Regions from separate parts of the Streptomyces sp. NPDC051921 genome, predicted to be linked through region 1. Evidence: riboswitches for the same ligand, from Rfam matches in the RefSeq annotation. Region 1 holds a riboswitch; each other region holds the start of a gene.
The links. Region 1 has a riboswitch for cobalamin ahead of metE (5-methyltetrahydropteroyltriglutamate--homocysteine S-methyltransferase). Riboswitches for the same ligand answer to the same signal wherever they lie in the genome.
Positions count from the first base shown of each region.

Region 1 (10,105 bases):
GGGCCGTCCGCCTTGTTGATCGCCACGACGTCCGCGAGCTCCAGGACGCCCTTCTTGATGCCCTGGAGCTGGTCGCCGGTGCGCGCGAGGCTGAGCAGCAGGAAGGTGTCGACCATGTTGGCGACGGCCGTCTCCGACTGGCCGACGCCGACCGTCTCCACCAGGACCACGTCGTAGCCCGCGGCCTCCATCACCACCATCGATTCGCGGGTGGCCTTGGCGACGCCGCCGAGCGTGCCCGCGCTGGGGGAGGGGCGGACGAACGCCGCCGGGTCCACCGCGAGCCGCTCCATCCGCGTCTTGTCGCCCAGGATCGACCCGCCCGTGCGCGTCGAGGAGGGGTCGACGGCGAGCACCGCCACCCGGAACCCGAGGCCGGTGAGCATCGTGCCGAAGGCGTCGATGAAGGTGGACTTGCCCACGCCGGGCACTCCGCTGATCCCGATCCGCCGGGCCCGGCCGCTGTGGGGCAGCAGCCGGGTCAGCAGTTCCTGGGCCAGTGCCCGGTGGGCGGGCCGGGTGGACTCGACGAGCGTGATGGCGCGCGCCACGAGCGCGCGCTTCCCGTCCCGTACACCCTTCTCGTACGTGTCGATGTCGATCGCCATGGGGTCAGAGATCGTGCCCCAGGTCGGCCGACAGACGCCGCACCAGGTCCGCCGCCGCGTCCGGGATCACCGTGCCCGGCGGGAAGACGGCCGCGGCGCCCATCTCCAGGAGCGTGGGCACGTCCTGGGGCGGGATGACCCCGCCGACCACGATCATGATGTCCTCGCGGCCCTCCGCCGCCAGCTCGTCCCGCAGCGCGGGGACGAGCGTGAGGTGGCCGGCCGCCAGGGACGAGACACCCACGATGTGGACGTCCGCCTCGACGGCCTGCCGGGCCACCTCGGCCGGCGTCTGGAAGAGCGGGCCGACGTCGACGTCGAAGCCCAGGTCGGCGAAGGCGGTCGCGATCACCTTCTGGCCGCGGTCGTGGCCGTCCTGGCCCATCTTGGCGACCAGGATGCGGGGACGGCGTCCCTCGGCCTCCTCGAAGGAGTCGACGAGCGCGCGGGTGCTGTCGACGGACGGGGACTCGCCTGCTTCGTTGCGGTACACCCCGGAGATCGTACGGATCTGGCCCGCGTGCCGTCCGTACACCTTCTCCAGGGCGTCCGAGATCTCGCCGACCGTGGCCTTCGCGCGGGCCGCGCGCACGGCCAGCTCCAGCAGGTTGCCCTCGCCGCCGGCGGCCCGGGTGAGGTCGTCCAGCGCGGCCTGGCAGTCCCGCTCGTCGCGCTCCGCGCGCAGCCGCCGCAGCTTGTCGATCTGCTGGGCGCGCACCGAGGAGTTGTCGACCTTGAGGACCTCGATCTGCTCGTCGCCGTCGACGCGGTACTTGTTCACGCCGATGACCGGCTGCCGCCCCGAGTCGATCCGTGCCTGCGTACGGGCCGCGGCTTCCTCGACGCGGAGCTTCGGGATGCCCGCGTCGATGGCCTGCGCCATGCCGCCGGCCGCCTCGACCTCCTGGATGTGCTGCCAGGCCCGGCGCGCCAGGTCGTAGGTGAGGCGCTCCACGTAGGCGCTGCCGCCCCACGGGTCGATGACCCGGGTGGTGCCCGACTCCTGCTGGATGAGGAGCTGGGTGTTGCGGGCGATGCGGGCCGAGAAGTCGGTCGGCAGGGCCAGCGCCTCGTCGAGCGCGTTGGTGTGCAGCGACTGCGTGTGCCCCTGGGTGGCCGCCATAGCCTCCACGCAGGTGCGGGTGACGTTGTTGAACACGTCCTGGGCGGTCAGCGACCAGCCCGAGGTCTGCGAATGGGTGCGCAGCGAAAGGGACTTGGCGTTCTTCGGGTCGAACTCCTTGACCAGCTTCGCCCACAGCAGGCGGGCCGCGCGCAGCTTGGCGACCTCCATGAAGAAGTTCATGCCGATCGCCCAGAAGAACGACAGGCGCGGCGCGAACGCGTCCACGTCCAGACCCGCCTCGCGGCCCGCCCGGATGTACTCGACGCCGTCCGCCAGGGTGTACGCCAGCTCCAGGTCGGCCGTCGCACCGGCCTCCTGGATGTGGTAGCCGGAGATGGAGATGGAGTTGTAGCGCGGCATGTGCTGCGACGTGAAGGCGAAGATGTCGGAGATGATCCGCATCGACGGCTTCGGCGGGTAGATGTAGGTGTTGCGGACCATGAACTCCTTGAGGATGTCGTTCTGGATGGTCCCCGTGAGCTTCTCCGCCGGCACCCCCTGCTCCTCGGCCGCGACGATGTACAGCGCGAGGACGGGCAGCACCGCCCCGTTCATCGTCATCGACACCGACATCTTGTCCAGCGGGATGCCGTCGAAGAGCTGCCGCATGTCGTAGATCGAGTCGATGGCCACGCCCGCCATGCCGACGTCGCCGGTGACGCGCGGGTGGTCGCTGTCGTAGCCGCGGTGCGTCGGCAGGTCGAAGGCGACCGACAGGCCCTTCTGACCCGCCGCCAGGTTCCGCCGGTAGAAGGCGTTGGACTCCTCGGCCGTGGAGAAGCCCGCGTACTGCCGGATCGTCCACGGCTGGTTGACGTACATCGTCGGGTACGGGCCGCGCAGGTACGGCGCCATGCCCGGGTACGTCCCGAGGAAGTCGACGTCCGTCAGGTCACGGCCGGTGTACAGCGGCTTGACCGCGATGCCCTCCGGCGTCTCCCACAGCAGGTCGTCCCCGCCGGCGGCGCCCTTGACGGCGGAGCGCCACTCGTCGGCGCTGCCCGCCGGGGTCGGGGATCCCAGGTCGATCCCGGTGAAGTCGGGGATTCCCATCAGGACACTCCCATGCGGTCGAGGGTGGCGGAGAGGACGGCGACGGCGTCGCACCCCGCGAAGACGTGGCTGTCGACACCGGCGTACGTTCCCCGGCCGGCCAGGGACACGTGCCCGGCACCGGCCGCGCGGAGGGCGGCGGCGGTGGACTCGGCCTGCTCCTCGTAGAGCGCGTCGCTGGAGCAGAGGCAGACCTCGGTGGCCCCGCTGTCCTCGAAGGAGCCCTCGGTGACCGGCTCGATGCCGCCCGCCTGGAACAGGTTGGCTGCGAAGGTGAGCCGTGCGGTGTGCGCGGCGGCGGGCCCGAGGGCCGCCAGGTACACCCGCGGCCGGGCGCCGGTCGCCGCCAGGTGGGCGTCGGATCGGGCGCGCAGCACTTCGTACGCCTCGTCGCGCCGCACCTGGGGAAGGCCCCCCTCCGGCGTGGCCGGTGCCGGCTCGCGCACGACGGGCTTCTCCGCGAGGTGCGGGAACTCGCTGACGCCGGTGACCGGCTCGCGGCGCTTGGCCAGCGCCTTGGACCGCTCGGCCCAGGTGGCGGCGAGCCGCTCGCGCAGGACGCCGGAGCGCAGGGCCGCCGCCTGGCCGCCCGTCTGCTCGATCTCCTGGAAGAACTCCCAGGCGGCGTGGGCGAGTTCGTCGGTCAGGGACTCCACGTACCAGGAGCCGCCGGCCGGGTCGATCACCCGCGCGAGGTGCGACTCCTCGATGAGGATCGTCGACGTGTTGCGGGCGATCCGGCGGGCGAACGCGTCGGGCAGACCGAGCGCGTGGTCGAAGGGGTGGACCGTGACCGACTCGGCGCCGCCGACCCCGGCCGCCAGCGTGGCGACGGTGGTGCGGAGCATGTTCACCCACGGGTCGCGGCCCGTCATCATCACCGGCGAGGTCACCGCGTGCTGGAGCTGCGCCCCGGCCGCCGGGACGCCACAGGCTTCCGCGACCCGGGCCCAAAGGCGCCGGGCGGCACGGAACTTGGCGATCGTCAGGAACTGGTCGGCGGTCGCCGCGTAGCGGAACTCCAGCTGCCCGAGGGCCTGCTCGACCGTCAGGCCGCCGTCGGTCAGCGCCCGCAGATAGGCGACACCGGTCGCGAGCGAGGCACCCAGCTCCTGCGCGGCCGAACCGCCGGCCCCGTGGTAGGGCAGTGCGTCCACGGTGAGGGCGCGCAGCCCCGGGTACGCCTCGGCGCACAGCCGGGCGAGGGCGACCGTGGCGGGGAAGCCGTCGCCGTCGTACGCGGCGCCGGTGCGCGCCTCCGTGCCCAGCGGGTCGGCACCGAGGTTGCCGCGGACGGCCTCGGGAGCGACCCCCCGACGCGTGTGGATGTCGAGGAGTTCGGTGGCCGCGGCCGAGGTCTCCGGGCCGGCCTCCAGGACGACCGGGGCCAGGTCGAGGTAGACGTCGCGGAGGGTCCGGTCCAGCTCGGTCACCGCAATGCCGCCCGGCCCCACGGCCAGCCACAGGGACGTGACGCCGTTCTCGAGGTCGGTGAGCACCGCCTCCGGGTCGGCGGTCACGTGCCGCTGACGCACGTCCCAGCCGCCGGCCGTGTTCCCCTCCGCCCGGCCGGACCGGACGAACGGGGCGAAACCGGGAAGACCGGGATCGGGCGCGCCGTCGGCGGACGTGTAGAGGGGCCGGGCACGCAGGCCGTCCTCCAGCACGGTGGACAGCGCGTCCTCGGCCTCGGTGTCAGGGATGTCCTTGCCCGACCTGCTCAGCACGCCCGCCACGAGGCGCTGCCACTGTGCATGGGTCGCTGCGGAGAACTCGGCGGCCAGGGAAAGGCCGTCGTCAGGCAGCACAGTCATGCCCGGATGCTAGGCCAGATGCACAACGGAGCAGCAGGGTGATCAGCTGTGACCTTGACCTCTCCGGATCGGCCTTGATCAGGCAACACCTTCCGTGCTCGACCGGTCCGTCCCCGGGCGGCGCGCCTCAGCAGCCCACCACCGGCAGCCCCGCGAGCGCCGGATGACCCGGTGCGAGGAACACCGTCCGCGACGGGCCGTCCCCCGGGCGGGGGAACACCGTCTGCCGCCAGCCCAGGTGCCGGAAGAAGGACAGCGCCCCGGCGTCGCGCCGGTCGGGCGCCACCCAGACCCGGTCGTCGACGGCGGGCGCCGTCAACGTGTCCAGGATCCGCGTCGCCACGCCCCGCCCGCGTGCCGCCGGAGCGACCACCAGGTCCGCGATGCGTACGGCGCCGGCGAGCCACTCCTGCGCACGGGCGTCCCCGGACAGCAGTTCCCCCGCGTACGGAACGGGGGTGCGGGTGGCCGTCCCGAACCCGCACAGGAGACTGTCCGCCCGCGCCGTCACGGCCAGGAAACCCGGCGACCGCGCCTCCTCGGCGATCCGCTCGCGCAACTCCCGGGCGTGCCGGTCGTCCTGCCCCGGGATCCGCCCGCGCGCGGCGAGCCGTCGCAGGTGGACGAACTCGTCCGCGAGCGCGAGCGCCGACTCTCCCGGGTAGACCACCGTCGTGATGTCCATGAACCGTCCTTGCAGCTGGTGGGGATGGGCAGGGGCCCGGCCCGGGGCGGAGCGCGACGCGCCCGCCCCCGGGCCGGTCGGGGCGAGGAGCGGGATCAGGCGGTGGGGAGCTCACCGCGCACGCTACGGGCGGCCGCCACGAGGTGGTCCAATGAGGCCCGGGTCTCCGCCCAGCCGCGGGTCTTCAGCCCGCAGTCGGGGTTCACCCACAGCCGCTCGGCCGGGATGGCCCGCAGACCGGCGCGCAGCAGGGCCGTCGCCTCCTCGGCGCTCGGGACCCGCGGGGAGTGGATGTCCCAGACGCCGGGCCCGGCCTCGCGGGGATAGCCGTGGGCGGCGAGTTCCCGGGCGACCTGCATGTGGGAGCGGGCCGCTTCCAGGCTGATGACGTCGGCGTCGAGGTCGTCGATGGCCTGGACGACGTCGCCGAACTCGGCGTAGCACATGTGGGTGTGGATCTGCGTGTCCGGCCGCACCCCGCCGGTGGTGAGGCGGAAGGCCTCCGTCGCCCAGGCGAGATAGTCCGGCCGGTCGGCGGCGCGCAGCGGCAGCGTCTCGCGCAGGGCGGGCTCGTCGACCTGGATGACCGCCGTGCCCGCGTCCTCCAGGTCGCCCACCTCGTCGCGCAGGGCGAGGGCGACCTGCCGGGCGGTCTCGGCGAGCGGCTGGTCGTCACGGACGAAGGACCAGGCGAGCATGGTGACCGGGCCGGTGAGCATGCCCTTGACCGGCCGGTCCGTGAGGGACTGGGCGTACGCCGTCCAGCGGACGGTCATCGGCGCGGGGCGGGAGATGTCGCCGGCCAGGATCGGCGGGCGGACGTAGCGGGTGCCGTACGACTGGACCCAGCCGTGCCGGGTGGCCAGGTAGCCGTCGAGCCGCTCGGCGAAGTACTGCACCATGTCGTCGCGTTCCGGCTCCCCGTGCACGAGGACGTCGAGGCCGGTCTTCTCCTGGTAGGCGATCACCTCCTGGATCTCGGCCCGGATGCGTTCCGCGTAGCCGTCGGCGTCGATCCGGCCGGCCCGGAGGTCCGCGCGGGCGCCGCGCAGTTCGGCGGTCTGCGGGAAGGAGCCGATCGTGGTGGTCGGCAGCAGCGGCAGGCGCAGTCGGTCGCGCTGGGCCGCGGCCCGTTCGGGGTACGCCTGCGAGCGGCGCGCGTCGGCGGCGGTGACGGCCGCGGCGCGGGCGCGCACGGCCGGGTTCCGGGTGACGGGGGAGTGCGCGCGGGAGGCGAGCGCCGCGCGGTTCGCCGACAGCTCGCCGGCGACGGCGCCGGCGCCGGCCGACAGGCCCTTCGCCAGGGTCACGACCTCCGCGGTCTTCTGCCGGGCGAAGGAGAGCCAGCGCAGGATCTGCGGGTCGACGTCCTTCTCGGCGGACGCGTCGAGCGGCACGTGCAGCAGGGAGCAGGAGGCGGAGACGTCCACGCGGTCGGCGAGGCCGAGCAGCGTGCCGAGGACGGCGAGGGACTTCTCCAGGTCGCCGACCCAGACGTTGCGGCCGTCGACGACGCCCGCGACCAGGCGCTTCCCGGGCAGTCCGCCCACGGCGGCGAGCGCGCCGAGGTGGGTGGCGGCCGGTCCGGTGAAGTCCAGCGCCAGCCCCTCGACGGGCGCCTTGGCGAGCACGGGCAGGGCCTCCCCGAGCCGGTCGAAGTAGGAGGCGACGAGGATCTTCGGCCGGTCGGCGAGCGCACCGAGGTCACGGTAGGCGCGCGCGGCGGCGTTCAGCTCGGCCGGCGTCCGGTCCTGCACGAGGGCGGGCTCGTCCAGCTGCACCCACTGCGCGCCGGCCGCCCGCAGATCGGCGAGGACCTGCGCGTACACCGGAAGGAGCCGGTCGAGCAGCGTGAGCGGGTCGAAGCCGGCGGCCACGCCGGGCGCCGGCTTGGCCAGCAGCAGGTAGGTGACGGGCCCGACCAGGACGGGCCGGGCCGTCAGGCCGAGCGCGAGTGCCTCGCGCAGTTCGGCGACCTGCTTGGCGGAGTCGGCCGAGAACACCGTGTCCGGCCCCAACTCCGGGACGAGATAGTGGTAGTTGGTGTCGAACCACTTCGTCATCTCCAGCGGGGCCACGTCCTGCGTGCCGCGCGCCATGGCGAAGTACCCGGCGAGCGGATCCGCGGCGACGGCCTCCCGGTGCCGCTCGGGCACCGCGCCCACCATCACGGTGGTGTCGAGGACGTGGTCGTACAACGAGAAGTCTCCGGTGGGGACTTCGCCGACACCGGCCTCGGACAGCTGCCGCCAGTTCGCGGCGCGCAGCTCGGCGGCGACGGACCGGAGGGCCGCGGCGTCGACCCGCCCCTTCCAGTACCCCTCGACGGCCTTCTTCAGTTCCCGCCCGGGTCCCTGGCGGGGATAGCCGTACACGGTGGCCTGAGCGGCCGCGGTCGTGGACTTCGTGCTCACGGAGATCTCCTTCGCGATCTGCATCCCTGAGATCCCGGCGGGACGGGGGCGCGAAGGGGTGACGGACGGGACGGGGACGAGCACGCGCCGCGCGGCGCCGGCGCCCGCGCCGTCGTACGTCTCGTTCCACTCCGACCCGCCCACGAGGTCGCCGGGAGATCCGCGCGCGGAATCGTCCGCGTGCGGGCAACGGGCAGGTCTTCGGACTCGCGGGCACGCCCTCCTGACGGAGGACACCTACTGGCCGTCGCTTCCCAGGCCGTGTGCATCGGCCCAGTGCTGTGTGACGGCGGTCGTTCCCGCTCACCGCTGCGGGGCAGTCCCGGATTCCCACCGGGTTCCCTCTTGCGACGCGCCCGCCTGGATGGCGGGGCGAACCAGCTGCACCGCCACCCTACACGCGGCCCGCCGGGGCCGGGCGGCCTCGGGCCGAACGCGACGGTCCACGTCGGAAGCGGGACCGGCGGGGCGAACCGGCGGCCCGGTCGGCCCACTTGCCGTCCCGTACGGGTGAGCCACTGCTCCCGTGTCCGAAGGAGGAGGCAACCACGTGTTCCCGGGCAGACACGCGCGGGTGATCAAGCCTTTCCCGGCACGTCCGGGCACGCGCCCGGCGGTGATCGATCCCTAGTATTCCGGCACATGTCGCTCTGGCTGCTCAACCACTTCAGCACCTTCACCCTGGCCCTCCTCACCGTCGGCGGGACCGTCGCGCTGGCGGTCGCCGGGAGCGTGCTCGCCCGCCGCAAGTACCCTTCGCTCGCCGAGGGGGAGCACAACGACATGGTCGGGGTGACGTTGGGCATGTTCGGCGCGATCTACGGGATCATCCTCGCCTTCGTGATCGTCACCCTCTGGACGCAGCTGGACAGCACACAGACCATCGTCGCGACCGAGGCCACCGACGTCGCCCTCATCGCGCGCGACGCCGCAGCCTTCCCGCCCCCGGTGCGCGGCCAGGTCGACGCCGCGCTCAGCGGATACGTCCACGCGGTCGTGGAGGACCAGTGGCCCCGGATGCGTGCGGGAGAACCGAGCTACGGGACCACCGCCGTCAAGCTCCAGGCCGTGTTCGACGCGCTCCAGGCGTACGAGCCGAAGACCGCGCGCGAGGAGGTCTTCTACGAGGAGGCCGTCGCCCGACTCAACGACGTCGCCGGCCAGCGCCGGGCCCGCCTCACCATGGCCGAGCAGGAACTCCCCCCGCTGCTGCAGGTCCTGGCCTTCGGCGGCGCGGTCGTCCTGATCCCGCTCACCTTCCTCTACGGCATGCGCAGGATGCGGATCCAGCTCCTCTTCGTCTCCTGCGTCGCCGCGCTCATCGGCTTCAGCCTGCTGCTCGTCTTCGTCCTCGACCGCCCCTTCGCCGGCGACCTCAGCGTGAGCCCGGCACCGTACCGGGAGGGGGCCCTCGCCCGGTACTGGACCGAAGAGGCCGGCTAGCGCCCGTCGTCCCGGTCCGGGCAGAACCGGCGAACTGCCCGGGCTCGCCGCCGGCCGGCGGCGCGGTTCCTCCGGACGGAGGGGGAGGAGTGGCAGACTGACGCGGTTCGATCATGACGGAAACACATGCGTCAGAGGAGCCGTGCCGTTGAGCGTCACCATCGCAGGACAGATAGACATCGCGGGCCCGGTGGGCAAACTGCTCCACCGGCGTCCGCTGCAGAACAGCACGGTCATGCAGGGCTTCGGCATCGATCCGGCGTCCGGCGACATCTTCGTGCTGCAGATCATGCAGGGCGACGTCAAGCTGCCCGACGAGCCGGCCGCCGTCGACTACCCGACCCGCAAGACCAAGGGCGACCTGTGCCTGACCCGGCTCAACCCGTCCGGCGCGATCACCGGCCACATGTACCTGCGCGGGTTCGGACACGGCGTCAGCCTGGGCGTGGAGAACCGTGACGGGACGGTCTGGCTCTGGACCGAGACCGCGTCCTCGCCGAACAGCAAGAACGAGGGCTACGGCACGGCCGTGACCAGCTTCCCGTTCCAGACCGGGACGACCGTCGACTACGGCTCCTCGGCCCACACGCCGCCGTACCGGCCCGACCCGGCGTGCCGCGGCATCACCCCGACGATCGACCGCAGCGCCGACGAGCTCGTGGTCCGCTTCAACCTCAACGGCGTGATGACCTTCGAGCGGTACGACCTGGCCCAGGCGGCGGCCGGGGTCTGGCAGGCCAAGCAGCGGCTCACCCCGGCCGTCCCCGCGGACGGCGTCGACTTCCAGGGATACGCGTCCCACGGCGGCGTGCTGTACACCCTGAAGGGCCAGAGCCTCGACGCCGCCCCGCTGCCCGGCAACACGCACATCGCCGCCATCGACTGGGCCACCGGCGCCCTGCTCGACCACCAGCACATCACGGCCGGCCCCGGCCTGACGTGGCGCGAGGCGGAGGGGATGG
Region 1 is NZ_JBFAXU010000019.1:40,135-50,239, forward strand. Features, by position in the region: gene meaB (methylmalonyl Co-A mutase-associated GTPase MeaB) at 1-608, opposite strand, end outside; gene scpA (methylmalonyl-CoA mutase) at 613-2,787, opposite strand; gene AB0M16_RS24270 (methylmalonyl-CoA mutase subunit beta) at 2,787-4,601, opposite strand; gene AB0M16_RS24275 (GNAT family N-acetyltransferase) at 4,729-5,286, opposite strand; gene metE (5-methyltetrahydropteroyltriglutamate--homocysteine S-methyltransferase) at 5,382-7,700, opposite strand; cobalamin riboswitch at 7,896-8,047, opposite strand; gene AB0M16_RS24285 (DUF4239 domain-containing protein) at 8,343-9,143, shown strand; gene AB0M16_RS24290 (hypothetical protein) at 9,292-10,105, shown strand, end outside.

Region 2 (10,105 bases), on a different contig from region 1:
GCGTAGTGCGCGCCGGCGTTGTCCGGGTTGCCGTACTGGTAGAGCATCACCCAGTCCGGGTGCTGCTCGGAGAGCTCCTTGGCGACGCGTACGGCCGTGTTCGACCCGCCCGCGGCCGGCGAGGAGATGATCTCCGCGCCCCACATGGCGAGCAGCTGGCGGCGCTCTTCGCTGGTGTTCTCGGGCATGACGCACACGATGCGGTAGCCCTTGAGCCGGGCCGCCATGGCGAGCGAGATGCCGGTGTTGCCGCTGGTGGGTTCGAGGATGGTGCAGCCGGGGGTGAGCCGGCCGTCCTTCTCGGCCTGCTCGATCATGTGGAGCGCGGGGCGGTCCTTGACGGAGCCCGTGGGGTTGCGGTCCTCCAGCTTGGCCCAGATGCGGACGTCGTCCGACGGGGAGAGCCGGGGCAGCCGGACCAGCGGCGTGTTGCCGACCGCCGCGAGCGGGGAGTCGTAACGCATGGGGGCCGGTCCGCTCAGACCATGCCGCCGGCGACGGCCGGCAGGATCGTCACGTTGTCGCCGTCGGAGAGCTTGGTCTCGATGCCCTCGAGGAAGCGCACGTCCTCGTCGTTCAGGTAGACGTTGACGAAGCGGCGCAGCTTGCCGCCGTCGACGATGCGGGCCTCGATCCCGGCGTGACGGGACTCCAGGTCGGCGAAGAGCTCGGCGAGGGTCTCGCCCTTGCCCTCCACGGCCTTGGCGCCGTCGGTGTAGGTGCGGAGGATGGTCGGGATGCGGACCTCGATGGCCATGGCGTGGGCTCCTGTCGGAAGGGGCGGAAGGGGCGCGCGGCTCTGGCCCCCGCGCGAGGGGGGTCGTGCTGGGAATGCGCTCGGGCCGGTGGTTCAGAGCGCAGCGCGCGGCGTACACATCGCGCTGGCGAGGCGGCACAGGTCGACGTGCAGGCGCGCCACGAGCAGGGGTGTGCCCGGCGTCTCTTCGCTCACGTCGTGGGAAACCATGCGGTCATCGTATCGATTCCCGGTCCGGGTTCCGGAATGTGATCTCACATGACGGACAGATCGCGTTCGGCTGTCGGACGGTCCGACGGGCCGGTGAGGTAGACGACGAGCGGGCTGCCGGTCCGCGGATGCGGGATGACCTCGGCTTCCACCCCGTAGACGTCGCGCAGGAGGGCGGGGGTGAGCACCTCTGCCGGTGTTCCCTCGGCGACGACGCGGCCGCCCTTGAGGACGTGGAGGCGGTCGCAGTAGGCCGCGGCGAGGGTGAGGTCGTGCAGCGCGAGGAGGTTGGTGGTGCCCAAGTGGCGCACGAGGGAGAGGATTTCCAGCTGGTAGCGGATGTCCAGGTGGTTGGTGGGTTCGTCGAGGACGAGCAGCTCGGGCTCCTGGACGAGCGCGCGGGCGACCAGGGCGCGCTGCCGTTCGCCGCCGGAGAGCTCGGGGTACGGGCGCTCGGCGAGGCGAGCGATGCCGACCCGGGCCAGCGCCGCGTCCGTCCGGGCGAGGTCGGCGGAGCTGTCGCCCTCCCAGAAGCGCTTGTGCGGGGAGCGCCCGAGGGCGACCAGCTCGCGGACGGTCAGCTCGAACTCGGCGGCGCTCTCCTGCGGCACGGTCGCCACCCGGCGGGCCCGCGCCCGGGGGCCCATCGCGTGCAGGTCGGCGCCGTCGAGCAGGGCGCGGCCCGAGGTGGGCGCGAGGGTGCCGTAGAGGCAGCGCAGCAGGGTGGTCTTGCCGCTGCCGTTGGGGCCGACGAGGCCGACGGTCTCGCCGGGGCGGACGACGAGGTCGGCGGGGTGGAGCCGGTCGCCGTACGCCATCCCCTGGACGCGCAGTCCGGTCATGCGGTCACCCCTTCGGCGCGGCGGCGCATCAGCCAGAGGAAGAAGGGGCCGCCGGTGAGCGCGGTGAGGACGCCGACGGGGATGTCCTGGGGCGCGGCGACGGTGCGGGCGGCGAGGTCGGCGAGGACGAGGGCGACCGCGCCGCCGAGGGCGGCCACCGGCAGCAGCCGGCGGTGCGGTGCGCCGACGGCCATGCGGGCGGCGTGCGGGACCATCAGGCCGACGAAGCCGACGGCGCCGCTGGCCGCGACCATGACGGCGGTGACGAGGGAGGCGAGGACGAAGACGAGGGCGCGGAAGCGGGCGGTGTCGAGGCCGAGGACGGTGGCGCCCTCCTCGCCGACGAGCAGCAGGTCGAGCGGCCGGGCGAGGGTGAGCAGGAGGCCGGTGCCGAGCGCGAGGACGGCGGCGGGCAGCACGAGGCCGTCCCAGCGGGCGCTGCCGAGGCCGCCGAGGGACCAGAACAGCGCCTCCTGGAACTGTTCGGGCCGGCCGGCGACGACCAGGAGCAGGGTGGTGAGCGCGGACAGGATGTAGGAGACGGCCACGCCGGCGAGCACGAGCCGGGCGCCGGTGAGGGTGCCGCCGCGCCGGGCGAGGGCGTAGACGAGGACGAGCGAGAGCAGGGCGCCGGCGAAGGCCCCCGCGGGCAGGGCGACGGTGGTGGTGACGCCGCCGGCGGCGCCGAGGACGAGGACGCACACGGCGCCGGCGGAGGCCCCGGAGGAGATCCCGAGCAGGAAGGGGTCGGCGAGCCGGTTGCGCACGAGGGCCTGGAGGACGGCGCCGACGACGGCGAGCCCGGCGCCGACGACGGCGCCGAGCAGGACCCGGGGCAGCCGGACGTCGAGCACGATCGTCCGGTACGGGGAGGGCCCGGCCCGCCCGGTCAGGGCGTCGAGCACCTGGCCGGGCGGGACGCGGACGGAGCCGAGCGCGAGCGAGGCGACGACGGCCGCCGCGAGCGTCACGAGCAGTCCGGCGACGACGGCCGGGTACCGCTTCGCCGGGCTCATCGCGCGGGGTGCAGCTGGGTGGCGAGCTTGTCGACGGCGGCGGGGGCCCGGACGCCGAGGACGGTGTCGGAGAGCGGCATCACGGCGAAGCGGCGGTTCTTGATCGCGGGGACCTCGCGCAGGGCGGGGTCGTCGAGGAGGCGCCGCTTCTTCTGCTCGACGGTGGTGGAGCCGTAGTCGTAGATGACGACGACCTCGGGCTTGCGGGCGACGACCTGTTCCCAGGTGGCGTCGCCGAAGGCCTTGTCGAGGTCGGCGAAGACGTTGCGGCCGCCGGCGCGGGTGATGATCTCGTTGCCGATGCCCTTGCCGCCGGCGGTGAAGGCCGTCTTGTCGCCGCTGTCGTAGACGAAGACGGAGACGGGGGCGACGCCCTTGAGGCGCCGTTCGGCGGCGGCGACGGTGTTCTTCGCGGTGGCGGCCCAGGTCGCGGCCCGGTCGGCGGCACCGAAGGTGCGGCCGACCTCGTCGACCTCGCGGTAGAGGTCGGCGAAGGAGCTCCTGCCGCTGGGGCAGTACTCGGTGTTGAGGCGGGTGGCGATCCCGGCGCGCTCCAGGTCGGCGCGGCTCCGGCCGGCCGTGGCGTCGAAGGCGGAGGCGTACCCCCCGTAGACGAAGTCGGGGTTCGCGGCGAGCAGGGCCTCCTTGGAGGGGTACTCCTTCGCGAGCACGGGGACGGCGTCGTAGGCCTTCTTGTAGGAGGGGAGGACGGCGTCGTCCAGGTAGGCGGTGCCGACCAGGGACTTCTCCAGGCCGAGGGCGAGCATGACCTCGGTGACGTGCTGGTTCATGGTCACCGCGCGCTGGGGCGGGGCCTGGTAGGTGGTGCTCACGCCGCAGTTGGCGACGGTGTACGGGAAGCCGGGCGCGGGCCGTGCCGAGGGCTTGGCGGCGGGGGCCGAGCAGGCGGCGAGGAGGGACATGAGCGCGGCGGCGGGCAGCAGTGACGTACGGCGCCAGGACATGACGGAACGGGCCTCCTGACGGGGATCTCCGCGTCCCCGATCGGTGGTGGGAAGGCGGCAGGTCAGTTCCTGGCTTCCATCCCGGGAGGGATGGTCACAGTGGCGGGACCGTGCCGGATTCGCACCGGCTTCCTGGCTCCTGCCGCCCGTTGGTCGCGCTCAGTCTCGCATGATCATCGGAGCGGTCACTCGTACGCCTCGACGACCTTGACCTCTTCCTCCGTCACGACGCCCTCGACGATCGTGTACGAGCGGAACTGGAAGGGGCCCGCGCCGTCGGTGTCGGCGGTGGAGACGAGGACGTAGTGGGCGTTCGGCTCGTTGGCGTAGGAGATGTCCGTACGGGACGGGTAGGCCTCGGTCGCCGTGTGCGAGTGGTAGACGATCACCGGCTCCTCGTCCCGGTCGTCCATGTCGCGGTAGAGCTTCAGCAGGTCGCCGGAGTCGAACTCGTAGAAGGTGGGCGAGCGCGCGGCGTTCAGCATGGGGATGAAGCGCTCGGGGCGGCCGCTGCCGACCGGACCCGCGACCACGCCGCAGGCCTCGTCGGGGTGGTCCGCACGGGAGTGTTCCACGATCTGGTCGAACAGGGCTCGGGTGATGGTCAGCATGCCGACAGGATAAGCAGACGGGCCGCCCCGTACCGAGGAGTGGTACGAGACGGCCCGGATGCCGAGACGGTGCCGGTCAGGAGCGCTTGGCGAAGGCGGCGCCCTCGGGGTTGCGGGCCTTGAGCACCAGGTAGGCGACGGCCAGGAGCAGGCCCCAGACCGGCGCGCCGTACAGGGCGACCCGGTTGTCCGCGTCCATGCCCATGGTCACGACGACCATGCCGATGAAGGCGAGCGAGAAGACGCTGAACCAGATGCCGCCCGGCGCCTTGAACGAGGACTGCGGCAGCTCGCCCCGGTCGGCCTTGAGCCGGTAGCGGATCTGGCAGATCAGGATGACGATCCAGGCCCACATGCCGGAGATGGTGGCGAAGGAGACGACGTAGTTGAACGCCTCGCCGGGCCACTGGTAGTTGATCCAGACGCCGACCGTCATCAGCGCGGCCGAGACGGTGGTGCCGACCAGCGGGGTGCCGGACTTCGTGAGCTTCGTGAAGACCTTCGGGCCCTGGCCGTTGAGCGCGAGGTCGCGCAGCATGCGGCCGGTCGAGTACATGCCCGAGTTGCAGGAGGACAGGGCCGCCGTCAGGACGACGAAGTTGACGATGGCGGCGCCGACGCCGAGGCCCATGCGCTCGAAGGCCGCGACGAACGGGCTGACACCCGGCTTGAACGCGGTCCACGGGACGACCGACAGGATCATGATCAGCGCGCCGACGTAGAAGACGGCGATGCGCCACGGCACGGTGTTGATGGCCTTCGGCAGGACCGTCTTCGGGTCCTTCGACTCGCCCGCGGTCACGCCGACCAGCTCGACGGCGAGGAAGGCGAACATGACCATCTGAAGGGTCATCAGGGTCGAGAAGATGCCGTCCTTGCCGGCGAAGAAGCCGCCGAGGCTCCACAGGTGGGTCACCGAGGCGGTGTCGCCGGCGTCGGAGAAGCCGAGGGTCAGGATGCCCGCGCAGATGAGGATCATGCCGACGATCGCGGTGACCTTGACCATCGAGAACCAGAACTCCAGCTCACCGAAGAGCTTCACGGAGATGAGGTTGGCGCCGTAGAGGATCACGGTGAAGACGAGGGCGGACAGCCACTGCGGGATGTCCCACCAGTACGTCATGTAGGTGGCCGCGGCGGTGACTTCGGTGATGCCGGTGACGACCCAGAAGAGCCAGTACGTCCAGCCGGTCACGAAGCCCGCGAACGGGCCGATGAACTCACGCGCGTACTCCGAGAAGGAGCCCGACACGGGGCGGTACATGAGGAGCTCGCCGAGCGCCCGCATGATGAAGAAGATGACGAGGCCCGCGACGGCGTACGCGAGGATCAGGCTCGGTCCCGCGATGGAGATGCCCTTGCCCGCGCCCAGGAACAGGCCGGTACCGATGGCACCGCCGATCGCGATCATCTGGATCTGGCGTGCGCCGAGTGCCCGGTGGTAGCCCTCGCCCGCCGCGGTGTCCGCGGCCTCGTTGCCGTCGTGCTGCTGGTCGACCTGCGCAGAGGTCATGGTGGTGCGCCTTTCTCCATGCTGATCCGCGCACCGGCCGGCTCGGCCGTCTGTGCTGCGGACCAGGTCCTGATCCCCCCGGATGTGGAATGGAGTGCCACCGGCGGTCAGCCGGTCGAAGCGCCCCCGGGGACAGGGGTGGCGTCCCCGGGTGGTCGTGAAGATTTATCACGCGCTCAACCGTGATCGAGGCCCCTGCGCGTGACCCGGACCACACAAAAAGAGGGATGAAACGGACCCAACAGAGCAAAGCAGGGTTCTTTGATAACGCATTCGTTATCCGGATTTGAGCGTCCGCTGAGCGAACACCCGCCGTCGCGGGTGCTCGGCCGTGCCGGGTGCGGCGACTACGGCATCAGCGTCTCGACGAGCGACTCCTGCAGTCCGCCGAGCCAGAGGTACGCCATCACCATCGGCTTGCGCGGATCGGAGTCCGGCAGCCGGTACAGCTGCTCGCTCTCGTCGTCGTCCGTGACGTCCAGGCGGGTGCCGATGGTCAGCCGCAGGTCGTTGAGCGCGCCGAGCCACGCGCGCGACTCGTCCGGCGTGAGCTTGAGGATCCCGCCGCCCTCGCCGGCCGCGGCCGAGGCGAGCGTGTCGAGGCTGCGGACCACCGCGAGCGCGTCCTCGCGCTTGCGGGCCCGCAGGTCGTTCTCCGTGAAGCGGCGGAAGTCGGCCGCCGCCCGGCGCAGCTCGTCCGTGTCGTCCCCGTACGCGTCGGGGAAGAGCCGGCGCAGGGCCGGGTCGGCGGGCGGCTCGCTCGGCCCCTCGGCGAACAGTGCCGCCAGCGGGTCCTCGCCCTCGACGGGCTCGTCGCCGGGGCCGATCAGCTCCATGAGCTGGACGGCCAGGGAGCGCAGGATCGAGATCTCGACCTCGTCGAGCGCGACGGCCGCGCCGCCGCCCGGGAGGGACTCGAAATGGCCCGCCATCAGCCGCGGTCCTGGGAGAGGGTCGCCCACAGTCCGTAGCCGTGCATCGCCTGCACGTCCCGTTCCATCTCCTCGCGGGTGCCGCTGGAGACCACCGCGCGGCCCTTGTTGTGCACGTCGAGCATCAGCTTGTGCGCCTTGTCCTTGGAGTAGCCGAAGTACGCCTGGAAGACGTAGGTGACATAGCTCATCAGGTTGACCGGGTCATTGTGGACGAGGGTCACCCAGGGCACGTCGGGTTCGACGACGGCGGAGACCTCCTCGGCCGATTCGGTCCGTTCGATCTCGATAGGCGCAACGCTCACTTACCCCATGCTGCCACCCCGACCCGTCGGTCGCACAAACGGGTCACCCGTGCCGCGCCGCACATTCCCGCAGTATTCGTCAGAGTGACGAATACTGCGGTAGCATCCTCACATGAACGCTGCGGACCTTGGGCTGCCGGTGGACGTGCCGTCGACCGCTCTCTTCACCGACCAGTACGAGCTGACCATGCTCCAGGCGGCCCTCAGGGCCGGCACCGCGGACCGCCGGTCCGTCTTCGAGGTCTTCACCCGCCGACTGCCCGAGGGGCGGCGCTACGGCGTGGTGGCGGGCGTCGGACGGGTCCTGGACGCCGTCGAGAACTTCCGCTTCGACGCCGGCGTGATCGGCTTCCTGCGCGAGCGGAACATCGTCGACGAACCGACCCTGCAATGGCTCGCGCGCTACCGCTTCTCCGGCGACATCTGGGGCTACCCCGAGGGCGAGGTGTACTTCCCCGGCTCGCCGATCCTGCGGGTCGAGGGCTCCTTCGCCGAGTGCGTGCTCCTGGAGACCGTCGTCCTGTCGATCCTCAACCACGACTCCGCCATCGCGGCCGCCGCCTCGCGCATGTCCTCGGCCGCCGCCGGACGCCGGCTGATCGAGATGGGTGCGCGGCGCACCCACGAGCTGGCCGCCGTCGCCTCCTCGCGCGCCGCCTACGTGGGCGGCTTCGACTCCACCTCCGACCTGGCGGCCGGCTTCCGCTACGGCATCCCGACCGTCGGCACCTCCGCCCACGCCTTCACCCTGCTCCACGACACCGAGCGCGACGCCTTCCGGGCCCAGGTGGACTCGCTGGGCAGCGGCACCACCCTGCTCGTCGACACCTACGACGTGGCCGAGGCCGTCCGTACCGCCGTCGAGGTGGCCGGAACCGGGCTCGGGGCCGTCCGCATCGACTCCGGCGACCTGCTGCTCGTCGCCCACCGGGTGCGGGCACAGCTCGACGAGCTGGGCGCCACGGACACCAAGATCGTGGTCACCTCCGACCTCGACGAGTACGCCATCGCCTCGCTCGCGGCCGCGCCCGTGGACGCGTACGGGGTGGGCACCCAGCTGGTGACCGGCAGCGGCCACCCGACCTGCTCCATGGTCTACAAGCTGGTCGCCCGGGCCTCCTCGGCCGACCCGAAGGCCCCGCTGACGCCGGTGGCGAAGAAGTCGGTCGGCGGCAAGGCCTCCGTCGGCGGCCGCAAGTGGGCCGCCCGCCGGGCGGACGCCGCCGGCGTCGCCGAGGCCGAGGTCGTCGGCACCGGGCCCGTCCCGTCGGAGCTTGTCGACCGGCAGCTGCTCGTCGAGCTCGTCAAGGGCGGCGACGTGGTGGCCCGCGAGCCCCTGGAGGCGGCCCGGGCCCGGCACATCGCGGCCCGCGCGGGGCTGCCGCTGTCGGCGACCCAGCTGTCGCGGGGCGAGCCGGTCCTGCCGACCGAGTACGTGTGAGCGCACGCCGCACGGAGCAGGTGACGGAGTGCGCGTCGCGCACTGAGCGCCCCCTCCCGTAGGGAGGGGGAAGTCTCTAGGCTCGAATCCGTCCGAGAACCGACGCCCGATCCGCCCTCCCGATCCGACCGCTAAGGACCTGTCATGCACCGCGCATTGATCGTTGTGGACGTGCAGAACGACTTCTGCGAGGGCGGCAGCCTCGCGGTGGCCGGCGGCGCGGACGTCGCCGCCGCCATCACCGACCTGATCGGCGAGACGGCGGGCTCCGTCTACCGGCACGTGATCGCCACCCGCGACCACCACGTCGACCCGGGCGACCACTTCGCCCCGGCCGGCGAGGCGCCCGACTACGTGACGAACTGGCCGCGGCACTGCGTGGCCGGCACCGAGGGCGTCGGCTTCCACCCGAACTTCGCGCCGGCGGTCACCGCCGGCGCGATCGACGCCGTCTTCGACAAGGGCGCCTACGAGGCCGCGTACAGCGGCTTCGAGGGGCGCGACGAGAACGGCAGCGCGCTGGCCGAGTGGCTGCGCGCCCGCGAGGTCACCGAGGTCGACGTGGTCGGCATCGCCACCGACCACTGCGTGCGCGCGACCGCCCTGGACGCGGCCCGGGAGGGCTTCCGCACCCACGTCCTGCTCGACCTGACCGCCGGCGTCGCGAAGGAGACCACGGACCGGGCCCTGGAGGACCTGCGCGAGGCGGGCGTGGAGCTGACCGGAAAGCCGGTCGTCGCCCCGTAGCCGCGGCGCCGGGGCGGGCCACCGGGCGCCGCTCGGGCGGCCGGGGGCCGGGGGCGCCGGCTCGGCTCTCAGGCGGCCGGGGCCTTCGGCAGGGAGCGCACGGGGTGCCAGAGCTCCTGGGCGGTGCTCCGCCACAGGAGGCCTTCCGGATGGTGCAGGACGGCCGTGATCTCGTCCGGGGTGGGCGGCTCGGTGTTGCCGCGGAGGTAGACCGCACGCAGGCCCAGGTTCCGCAGCCGGGTCAGGGCGCGGGCCCGGTTCGCGGCGTGCACCAGGAAGCGGACGGTGGCCCCGTCGCCGGCCGGGCTGGGCAGTCCTATGGCGACGACGACACTGCCTCCCGGCAGTCTGCAGAACCCTCCGTTGGGCATGCGGAACCACTCCCCCGTGGAACGACTGTCAATAAGGTCGGACGGCCGAAGCCGTAAGACGCACCTAAACACGATCGGCCGTCGCCCGCTAGGGGGCGACGGCCGATCATGCTTTGACCTGCGACGATTCAGAAAAACTCGTCGTTACTTGGTCGAGGGACCCACCTGGACCGTGATCGTGGAGCCGTCCTTGGCCTCCTTGACGACCTGGATCTTGGTGTTGGTGTCAGTTACCTGGACACCGGAGCGCTCGGTCTCCTTGAACCAGTAGACGCCCTTGCGGTCGTCGAAGGTCGGGTTGCCGGCCTGGGACGGGACCCAGGTGCCGACGCCGGCCTTGTGCAGCTGGAAGCCGTCCGTGCGGGAGATGCTGAACGGGGAGTCGTAGGCCTGGA
Region 2 is NZ_JBFAXU010000004.1:46,419-56,523, reverse strand. Features, by position in the region: gene AB0M16_RS06930 (cysteine synthase) at 1-464, opposite strand, end outside; gene AB0M16_RS06925 (MoaD/ThiS family protein) at 479-757, opposite strand; gene AB0M16_RS06920 (putative leader peptide) at 851-967, opposite strand; gene AB0M16_RS06915 (ABC transporter ATP-binding protein) at 1,012-1,809, opposite strand; gene AB0M16_RS06910 (iron ABC transporter permease) at 1,806-2,825, opposite strand; gene AB0M16_RS06905 (ABC transporter substrate-binding protein) at 2,822-3,790, opposite strand; cobalamin riboswitch at 3,833-3,974, opposite strand; gene AB0M16_RS06900 (M67 family metallopeptidase) at 3,976-4,401, opposite strand; gene AB0M16_RS06895 (amino acid permease) at 4,478-5,914, opposite strand; gene AB0M16_RS06890 (DUF2017 domain-containing protein) at 6,262-6,846, opposite strand; gene clpS (ATP-dependent Clp protease adapter ClpS) at 6,846-7,151, opposite strand; gene AB0M16_RS06880 (nicotinate phosphoribosyltransferase) at 7,264-8,592, shown strand; gene AB0M16_RS06875 (isochorismatase family protein) at 8,737-9,339, shown strand; gene AB0M16_RS06870 (hypothetical protein) at 9,408-9,710, opposite strand; gene AB0M16_RS06865 (immune inhibitor A domain-containing protein) at 9,855-10,105, opposite strand, start outside.
Region 2: linked by a shared signal. The riboswitch ahead of AB0M16_RS06905 (ABC transporter substrate-binding protein) and the one ahead of metE (5-methyltetrahydropteroyltriglutamate--homocysteine S-methyltransferase) in region 1 are both predicted to bind cobalamin.

Region 3 (10,105 bases), on a different contig from region 1:
GCTCGGTGGCGAGGGACCTGCCGCCGGACGCCCTCCACGGCGGCGGCCTGGTGGAGTACGCCCCCGCGGGCGAGGCCCGCTTCGACGAGGCCGTGCTGCTCACCGCGACGAGCGCGGAGGGCTTCCGGGACGACCTGTGCGTGTGGCCGCTGCCGCAGGACGGCCGCGCCGCGTCCGCGGCCCGGCACCTGGTCAGGGAACAGCTCGTCGCGTGGGACCTGGAGGAGCTGGCCGACGTGTGCGAGCTCGTCGTCTCCGAACTCGTCGGCAACGCCCTCCGCTACGGCAACGGGCCCGGCGCGCTGCGTCTGCTGCGTGGGGACCGCCTCCTCGTGGAGGTCTCGGACACCGGCCCCGACCTGCCTCAGATCCAGCACGCGGACCTCAGCGACGAGGGCGGCCGCGGACTCCAGCTCGTCAACATGCTCTGCCGGCGCTGGGGCTCCTGCCGCACCGCGACCGGCAAGGTGGTCTGGGCGGAACAGAACATGCCCTCCTGACCGTCCCGTGTGCCCCATGCGGCCGTCGTCGGGCCGGGAGCGGCGCGGGTCCCCCCGGTCGAGGGGACGGGACCGCTCGCCGGGTCCGGCTCAGTGCGTCCGCCGGGGCGTGTCGGACAGCCCTGCGCGGTGACGGCGGAGCGGAGCGCGGGCGCGGGCTTACCGAGGCGTGGGGGGCGTGGTCCGAGGGCGGAGGCACGGCAGCCCACCGAATGAATCGACTTCGATTCGTTTCGTGTTCTGGGTCACGCCGGATCGTTCTGGGTCACGACGGATCGCCGGTGCGACCCCGTCAAGATCCCTCCGTCCGACGGACCGCCCGACCGCCCGACCGCCCGACCGACTGACCGACCGACCGACCGACGGACCGACCGACCGACGGACCGACCGACCGACGGGCCGACCGACGGGCGGACGGATCGAGCGGACGATACGTTTCCGGTATGGAGACGGACGTCGACGCGTTCCTGCGTCGCCTGGCTCAAGAGCTCCGACCGCGGGCCCACCAGTCGGCCGACCTCCTGCTGCGCCGCATGCGCGGCGAGCTCGCCGGACTGCGGGAGCACGCGGATCTCGACGCCCTCACGGCGCAGGAGACGGCCGACCACGTGACCGCCTTCCTGGACATGATCGAACAGGGACTCCCCGCGACCGAGGTCACGCTCCCCCCGCGGGCCCCGGAGATAGCCCGCGAGTTCGCCCGGCGCGGAGTGCCCCTCAGTGAGCTCCTCCGGGCCTACCGGCTCGGCCACATCACCCTCCTGGAGGAGATCCAGGCCCAGGCCGCACGGCTCACCGACGACTGGCGGCTGATCAACCGCGCCACGATGCGCCTGGTGGTGACGGCGTTCGCGTACGTGGACCGAGGCTCGGAACAGGTCGTCGCCGCCTACGAGGAGGAGCGTGAACGCCGGCTGCAACGGCGGCTCGCGATGACCGACGAGGCGAGCCGGCGCATCGGGAGCACCCTCGACATCGCCCGTACCGCCCTGGAACTGGCCCAGGTCGGCACCAAGGACTTCGCCGACCTCGTCACCGTCGACCTCCTCGTCTCCGCGCTCCACGAGGACGGCGCACCGCACCTGCCCGCCGCCGAACCGTCACTGCGCCGCGTGGCCCAGCGAGCCGCCGACGACCGGCCCCTTCCCGCCCCAGCAGACCGGACGCACGCCTTCCCTGCGGACTCGGAGCCGGCTCGGGCCCTGAGCACGGGACAGCCCCTGCTGCACCAGGCAGCGAACTCCCCCGCCCCCGCACCGTGGGTTCCGGCCGCGGACCCCGACGGCCCCGACGACGCCACCGGTTCCCACTCGGTCCTGCTGGTCCCCCTCCAGGCCCGCGGGAACACCTTGGGCCTCGTCCAGTTCTTCCGCGACCGGACCGCGGCGCCGTTCGACGACGACGACCTCCTCCTGGCCCAGGAGATCGCTGCCAGGGCCGCGGTGTCGATCGACAACGCCCGCCAGTACACGCACGAGCGGCTGACCGCGCTCACCCTCCAGCGCAGCCTGCTGCCCCGGCACGCGGCGGACCAGTCGGCGGTGCTGACCGCCTCCCGCTACCTGCCCAGCGGCTCCCGCGCGGGCGTCGGCGGCGACTGGTACGACGTGATCCCGCTGTCCGGGGCCCGCGTCGCCCTCGTCGTGGGCGACGTCGTCGGCCGCGGCCTGCACGCGGCGGCCACCATGGGCCGTCTGCGCACGGCCGTCCGCGCCTTCGCCGACATCGACCTGATGCCCGACGAACTGCTCACCCACCTCGACGACGTGGTGATCCGGCTCCAGCGCGAGGAGGGACGGGACGACGGAGAGATCAGCGCCACCTGCCTCTACGCGGTCTACGACCCGGTCCCCCGCGTGTGCGCGCTCGCCAGCGCCGGACACGTGCTGCCGGCGGTGCGCACCGCCGCGGCATCGGGCGCCGGGGGCTCCGTCCCGCCCTCGGTCCGGTTCCCGGACGTGCCGATCGGCCCACCCCTCGGTCTGGGCGGGCTGCCGTTCGAGACGGCCCAGTTCGAGCTCCCCGAGGGCAGCCTCCTCGCCCTGTTCACCGACGGCCTGATCGAGAGCCGGACGCACGACGTGGACACGGCTCGCGCGGTGCTGAGCGACGTCCTCGCCCAGAGCCCGGAGGACCCCGAAACGGTCTGCGACCGGTTGTTGTCCAGGTTGCTGCCCGACCGGCCGGCGGACGACGTCGCCCTCCTGGTCGCCCGCACGCGGGCGCTCGACCCGGGGCACGTCGCCACAGTCGACCTGCCGTCCGACCCGGCGGCCGTCGCCGGGGCCCGCGCCTTCGCCTCCGAGCGGCTCGGCGCCTGGGGTCTCGACGAGCTGTCCTTCACCACGGAACTCGTGGTGAGCGAACTCGTGACGAACGCGATCCGCTACGGCAAGCCACCCGTCCACCTGCGGCTGATCCTCCAGGCCACGCTGACCTGCGAGGTATTCGACGCCAGCAGCACCGCACCGCACCTGCGCCGCGCCCTCACCTCCGACGAGGGCGGCCGGGGCCTGCTGCTGGTCGCCCAGCTGGCCGAGCGCTGGGGCACCCGGCACACCCGGGAGGGCAAGGTCATCTGGGCCGAGCAGGCCCTTCCCCCTGCCTGATCCACGGGCCCGGCCCCGTACGCGGCCGCTGCCGTAGGCTGGCCGGGCAGCTGGTTCGCCCCGTCCTCCAGGCGGGAGCGTCGCAAGAGGGAACCCGGTGGGAATCCGGGACTGCCCCGCAGCGGTGAGCGGGAACGACCGCCGTCATACGCACTGGCCCCGGACGGGGCTGGGAAGCGACGGCCAGTAGGTGTCCTCCGTCAGGAGTGGCGTGCCCGCGAGTCCGAAGACCTGCCCGCTGCCCGTACGACGGCGATCCCCGCCGTGCGGAACCGCCCTGCCGCGACTCGCGAAGGAGAGTTGACGTGGCCGATCCCACCGTCACCAGCCCAGCCCGTACGACGAAGACGCCGGACGACTCCCGGGTCGTCCTGGCCCACATCATGAGCGACCACGACACCAACCTGTACGGGACCATCCACGGCGGCGTGATGATGAAGCTCATCGACGACGCCGCCGCGGCCGCCGCCGGACGCCACGCGGACGGTCCGGCCGTCACCGTGTCGGTCGACCGGATGAGCTTCCTGGCTCCCGTGCGGGCCGGAGACCTGCTCAGCGTCGAGGCCGGGCTCGAAAGGGCCGGGCGGACCTCCATGACGGTCGGGGTCCGGGTCACCGCGGAGCGGTGGAACAACTCCGGACCGGCCACCGAGGTCGCGACCGCGTTCCTCACCTTCGTCGCGATCGACGCCGACGGCACCCCGCGCCCCGTTCCCGCGCTCGACGTCGTACGGCCCGGTCGGTCCTGACTCCACGGCGGGGGGGCACGAACGTGCGGTGACGGTGCGGGCGGCCCCCCAGGGACCGCTGCCCGTCGGGCGCGCCCCGGCGAGCGAGCCGGTGAGCACGTCTGCGAGCGAGCTCGGTGGCGGCAGCCTGGACGGGGATCCGGCCGGGCGCGGCGGGCGCACCGTGAAGGTGGGCCCGGCCGGTCGCGCCTCCGTGGGCACCGCCGGTACGCGCACGCCTCGGGGAGCCCGGCGCGACATCGGAGGTCCGTCGTCCGCCCCACGCGTGCCGGGATCAACGGCTCCGGCCGTCGTCAGTCCCGACCGGCAGGACGCAGTTCGCGTTCGAGGGCCGACAGGGCGAACGCGTGTGCGGAGGCCCGCTGCCAGCGGGGCCGTCCGAACATCACGTCCTCGGAGAGCCCGCTGAGCAGGGCGATGGCCCGAATGGTGAACTCGGAGAGGTCCACGTCGGCGAAGTGCCCCAGTTCCCGTCCCTCACGAAGGATGGCCTCCAGGCGCTCGTCCCAGCCGTCCAGCAGCTCCGTGAGGATCTGTCGGCCTGCCTCGTCGTGGCGCTGGGCCAGGACCTGCGTCCACAGCGCGTAGCGTTCGTCGCCCTGGTGCTGGGGCAGGTAGAAGCGGACGAACAGGTCCAGCTTCTCGACGGGGGACGCGGCCTCGTCGACGGCCTGCTGGAACCGGGACCAGAGGTCGGCTTGGCTCCAGGCGAGGACTTCGAGCAGGAGCCTGTCCTTCTTGCCGAAGTGGTAGAGGATGTGCCCGGTGCTCATGCCGGCCCGCGCGGCGATGTCCGACATCCGCAGGGCCGCCGTGCCCTTCTCGGCGATGACGCTGATGGCGGCCTGCATGGCCCGCCCCCGCGCCTCGTCCCCGCTGGGCTGACGTCTCCTGTCCGTCGGGACCCGCGCCGCAGGCCGCGAGGCGGCGCCGGTCCCGACGCCCGCCGACCCGGTCACGCCCTTCGACGGGGGGAGGCGGTCGGGCAGCGCGGGCCCGGTCTCTGACGTCGGCATGAGCTCACCTTCGGTTCCGGAAATCCAGGTCCCAGTCTAGATTCCGGAAACCTAGACTCTTACTCTAGACTGAAAATCTAGTTAGAACGATGGGGTGTGTGACGGCCCGCTGGTAGCGGCCGCCCCGACGGCCAGTGGCCCGCCTGCCCCACCCACCACCCAGGAGACACCCACATGACGCGCGGATTCGATGTCGTGGAGACCTGTATCGCCGACCTGCGCGCAGCGCTGGAGAAGGGCGAGACGACCGCGGTCGAGCTGCTCGACGCCTACCTCGCGCGGATCGACGCGTACGACCGGCCCGGTACGCCCACCGCTCTGAACGCGATGGTCGTGATGAACCCGCAGGCCCGCGCGGAGGCGGAGGCCTCCGACGCCCGTCGCGCCCGCGGCGAGACCCTCGGACCGCTGGACGGCATCCCGTACACCGCGAAGGACAGCTACCTCGCCCAGGGGCTCACGGCCGCGTCCGGCTCCCCGGCGTTCGAGCACCTCGTCGCCCAGCGCGACGCCTTCGCCATCGAGCGGCTGCGCGCGGGCGGCGCGGTCCTGATCGGCCTGACCAACATGCCGCCGATGGCGAACGGCGGCATGCAGCGCGGCGTGTACGGCCGCGCGGAGAGCCCGTACAGCGCCGACTGGCTCACCAGCGCCTACGGCTCCGGCTCCTCCAACGGCTCCGGCACGGCGACGGCGGCGTCCTTCGGCGCGTTCGGCCTCGGCGAGGAGACCTGGTCCTCGGGCCGCGCCCCCGCCTCGAACAACGCCCTGTGCGCCTACACCCCCAGCCGAGGCGTGATCTCGGTCCGCGGCAACTGGCCGCTCGTGCCGACCATGGACGTCGTGGTCCCGCACACCCGCACCATGGCCGACCTGTTCGAACTGCTCGACGTCATCGTCGCCGACGACCCGGACACGCGCGGGGACCTGTGGCGCGCACAGCCGTGGGTGACCCTGCCCGCACCGTCGCAGGTGCGCCCCGCCTCCTACCCGGCCCTCGCGCCCGCCGACGCCGTGGCGGCATCCGCGGCGCTCGCCGGCAAGCGCGTCGGCGTGCCCCGGATGTACATCAACGCCGACCCCGACGCCGGAACGAACCCCGAGGGAGGCATCGGCGGCCAGACCGGGCAGCGCATCGACACGCGCCCCTCGGTGATCGCCCTGTGGGAGGCCGCCCGCCGCGACCTGGAGGCCGCCGGAGCCGAGGTGGTCGAGGTCGACTTCCCCGTGGTCTCCCACTACGAGTCCGACCGCCCCGGAGCGCCCTCGCTGCTCACCCGCGGACTGGTCAGCCTCGAGTACCTCACCTTCGAGATCGAGGACCTGTCCGCCTGGGCCTGGGACGACTTCCTGCGCGCCAACGGCGATCCGGCTCTCTCCACCCTGGCCGACGTCGACGGTGACCGTATCTGGCCCAAGCAGGAGGGCGAACTGCCCGACCGGTACGCCGGCTTCGACGACACGATCGGCGACTACCCCCGCTTCGTGCGCGAGCGCCCGTACGCCTCCCTCACCGACATGCCGCACCTCGAGCAGGGGCTGCGCGGGCTGGAGGAGACGCGCCGCGTCGACCTGGAGCTGTGGATGGACGGACTGGGCCTGGACGCGGTGGTCTTCCCCGCGGTGGCCGACGTGGGCCCCGCGGACATGGACGTCAACGTGGAGTCGGCGGACCTCGGCTGGCGCAACGGCGTCTGGGTCGCCAACGGCAACCTGGTCCCCCGCCACCTCGGCATCCCGACGGTGACCGTGCCCATGGGCACCATGGCGGACACGGGCATGCCCGTCGGGCTGACCTTCGCGGGCCGCGCCTACGACGACAACGCCCTGCTGTCCCTCGCGGCGGCCTTCGAGAAGACCGGCAGTCGGCGCACGGTGCCGCCGCGCACGCCGCGCCTGTCGGCGGAGTGACCTGAGGGGAGTCCTCGTCGGCGCGCTCGACGAACCGCGCGTCGGGCACTCCGGCGACCTCGCGCCGGCCCTCCGGGTCTCGGCGCCGGAGCGGTGAGCGATGGGCCGCATCGTCGGCCGACCGCTCCAGATCGGGGTCGGCCGGCGCGAGCGTGCCGGCCCGGGTCGTCATCGAGGTCGCCGCACTCTCCACGCCCGAGCACCGGCGGACCGCCGTACTCCGGGCCGCTCGCGCGTCGCGCCCCCGCCCCCGACCCGGCACCTGACGGTCCGCACCACGCCCCTCGCACACCCGGAGGACGCGCACCGCGTGGACTCCTTCGCGATGTTCTGCGGCGGCGTCGGAGACGGGCATGAGGACGTCGCCTTCCGCGAGAAGCACGCCCCGCGCTTCTCGCGGAAGGCCCCCACGATGCCACCCTTCTCTGCAGACTGGCTCGACACGCCCACGTCCTGAAATCCGGCCTGACGCACCTCCGGACGAGGTCACCGCGGACGATTCCGAGGGACGGGGAAGCGCTTCGGGATTCGAGATCGATCGCGGCCGTGACGGCCGACGCAGTGAACGGAGAACACTCGTGATTGTCGGAGTCCTCAAGGAGACGCGGGCAGGTGAGCGTCGTGTGTCGGCCACACCGGCCACGATCGAACAGATCCGCAAACTGGGGTACGGGGTCGTCGTCGACCACGGCGCGGGCCTCGCGGCCGGCTTCGCCGACAGCGCCTACGAGGCCGCCGGGGCGACCCTCGGGGACGCGGCGGCCTCGGACGTGGTGCTCGGCGTGAACGCCCCGGACCCGTCCCAGCTGGACCGGGTGCGGCCGGAGGCGACGGTGATCGCCCTGTTCGCGCCGGCCTTCGACCCGGCCATGGTCGAGGAGCTGGGCCGCCGTCCCTTCACGGCGCTCTCCATGGACGCGGTGCCGCGGATCAGCCGGGCGCAGTCGCTGGACGTGCTGTCGTCCATGGCGAACATCGCCGGTTACCGTGCCGTGGTCGAGGCGGCGCACGAGTTCGGTCGGTTCTTCACCGGTCAGGTGACGGCGGCGGGGAAGGTCCCGCCGGCGAGGGTGCTCGTGGCGGGCGCGGGTGTCGCGGGGCTGGCGGCGATCGGCACGGCCGGTTCGCTCGGCGCGGTCGTGCGCGCGACTGACCCGCGTCCCGAGGTCGCCGACCAGGTCCGCTCGCTGGGCGGCGAGTACCTGTCGATCGAGTCCCCGGAGGTCGAGGTCTCGAAGACGGGCTACGCCAAGGAGATGGGCGACGCCTACAAGGCGCGCGAGGCCGAGCTCTACGCCGCGCAGTGCCGTGAGGTCGACATCGTCATCACCACCGCGCTGATCCCCGGGCGTCCCGCGCCGACACTGATCACCGCGGAGATGGTGGCGTCCATGAAGCCGGGGTCGGTGATCGTCGACATGGCGGCCGCCAACGGCGGCAACGTCGTCGGCACGGTGAAGGGCGAGAGGACCGTCACGGACAACGGTGTGACGATCATCGGGTACACCGACCTGGCGGGCCGGCTGCCGGCCCAGGCATCCCAGCTGTACGGCACCAACCTGGTGAACCTGCTGAAGCTGATGACGCCGGAGAAGGACGGGCGTCTGATCCTGGACTGGGACGATCCGGTGCAGCGCTCGATCACCGTCGTCCGCGCGGGCGAGTCGGCCTGGCCGCCCCCGCCGGTCCAGGTCTCGGCGACCCCGGCCCCCGTGCCCGCGGCGGCCCCGGCGGAGGCGCCGAAGCCGAAGAAGGTGCCGATGACGCCGAAGCAGAAGTTCGGCGGGGTGGCCCTGGGCGCCCTGGTGCTCTTCCTTGCCGCCGGGTTCGCGCCCGCGGCCCTGCTGCCGCACGTGACCGTCTTCGTGCTCGCCATCGTGATCGGCTATTACGTGATCGGTCACGTGCACCACGCCCTGCACACACCGCTGATGTCGGTCACCAACGCGATCTCCGGGATCATCGTCGTCGGCGCCCTGCTGCAGATCGGGCACACGAACACCGCCGTCACGGTGCTGTCGTTCGTGGCGATCCTGCTGGCCAGTATCAACGTCTTCGGCGGCTTCGCGGTGACGCGTCGCATGCTCGCCATGTTCAACAGGAGCTGACATGTCTGCGACCCTCGCCGCGCAGGCGGCCTACCTCGTTGCCGCGCTGCTGTTCATCCTCGCGCTGGCAGGACTCTCCCAGCACGAGTCGGCACGGCTCGGCAACGCCTTCGGCATGCTCGGCATGGGCGTCGCGCTCGTCGCGACGATCGTGCTAGCGATCGACGGCGACATCAGCGGCGCCGGCCTCGGCCTCATGCTGCTGGCGATGCTCATCGGCGCGCTGATCGGCCTGCGGCGGGCCCGCGGCGTCGAGATGACGGGCATGCCCGAACTGATCGCGCTGCTGCACTCCTTCGTCGGTCTGGCCGCCGTGCTGGTCAGCTGGAACGGCTTCCTGAACGTCGAGCACGACCCGAAAGGCCAGGAGGCCACCGCCCTGGACGCGCTCGGCACGCTGGGCATCCACCACGCCGAGGTGTTCATCGGCCTGTTCATCGGTGCCGTGACCTTCACCGGCTCCGTCGTCGCCTACCTCAAGCTCTCGGCCAAGACCGATTCCAAGCCGCTGGTGCTGCCGGGCAAGAACGCCCTGAACCTCGGCGCCCTGGGCCTGTTCGTCGCCCTGACGGTGTGGTTCGTGATCACCCCGGACCTGTGGCTGCTGATCACCGTGACGGTCCTGGCGCTGGCGCTGGGCTGGCACCTGGTCGCCTCGATCGGCGGCGGCGACATGCCCGTCGTGGTCTCGATGCTCAACAGCTACTCCGGCTGGGCCGCGGCGGCCTCCGGCTTCCTGCTCGGCAACGACCTGCTGATCATCACCGGTGCGCTCGTCGGCTCCTCGGGCGCCTACCTGTCGTACATCATGTGCAAGGCCATGAACCGCTCGTTCCTCTCCGTGATCGCCGGCGGCTTCGGCATCGAGGCGCCGTCCGGCTCGGACGTCGACTACGGCGAGCACACCGAGATCACCGCCCAGGGCGCCGCCGCACTGCTCGGCTCCGCCCGCTCGGTGGTCATCACGCCCGGCTACGGCATGGCCGTGGCGCAGGCTCAGTACCCCGTCGCGGAGCTCACCTCGAAGCTGCGCGCCAAGGGCGTCGACGTACGGTTCGGCATCCACCCGGTCGCCGGCCGCCTTCCCGGACACATGAACGTGCTGCTGGCCGAGGCCAAGGTGCCGTACGACATCGTCCTCGAGATGGACGAGATCAACGACGACTTCGCCGGCACCGACGTCGTCCTCGTGATCGGCGCCAACGACACGGT
Region 3 is NZ_JBFAXU010000003.1:152,417-162,521, reverse strand. Features, by position in the region: gene AB0M16_RS05435 (SpoIIE family protein phosphatase) at 1-500, shown strand, start outside; gene AB0M16_RS05430 (SpoIIE family protein phosphatase) at 944-3,109, shown strand; cobalamin riboswitch at 3,144-3,363, shown strand; partial or broken gene AB0M16_RS05425 (acyl-CoA thioesterase) at 3,493-3,831, shown strand; gene AB0M16_RS05420 (TetR/AcrR family transcriptional regulator) at 4,152-4,874, opposite strand; gene AB0M16_RS05415 (amidase) at 5,049-6,785, shown strand; gene AB0M16_RS05410 (Re/Si-specific NAD(P)(+) transhydrogenase subunit alpha) at 7,364-8,893, shown strand; gene pntB (Re/Si-specific NAD(P)(+) transhydrogenase subunit beta) at 8,895-10,105, shown strand, end outside.
Region 3: linked by a shared signal. The riboswitch ahead of AB0M16_RS05425 (acyl-CoA thioesterase) and the one ahead of metE (5-methyltetrahydropteroyltriglutamate--homocysteine S-methyltransferase) in region 1 are both predicted to bind cobalamin.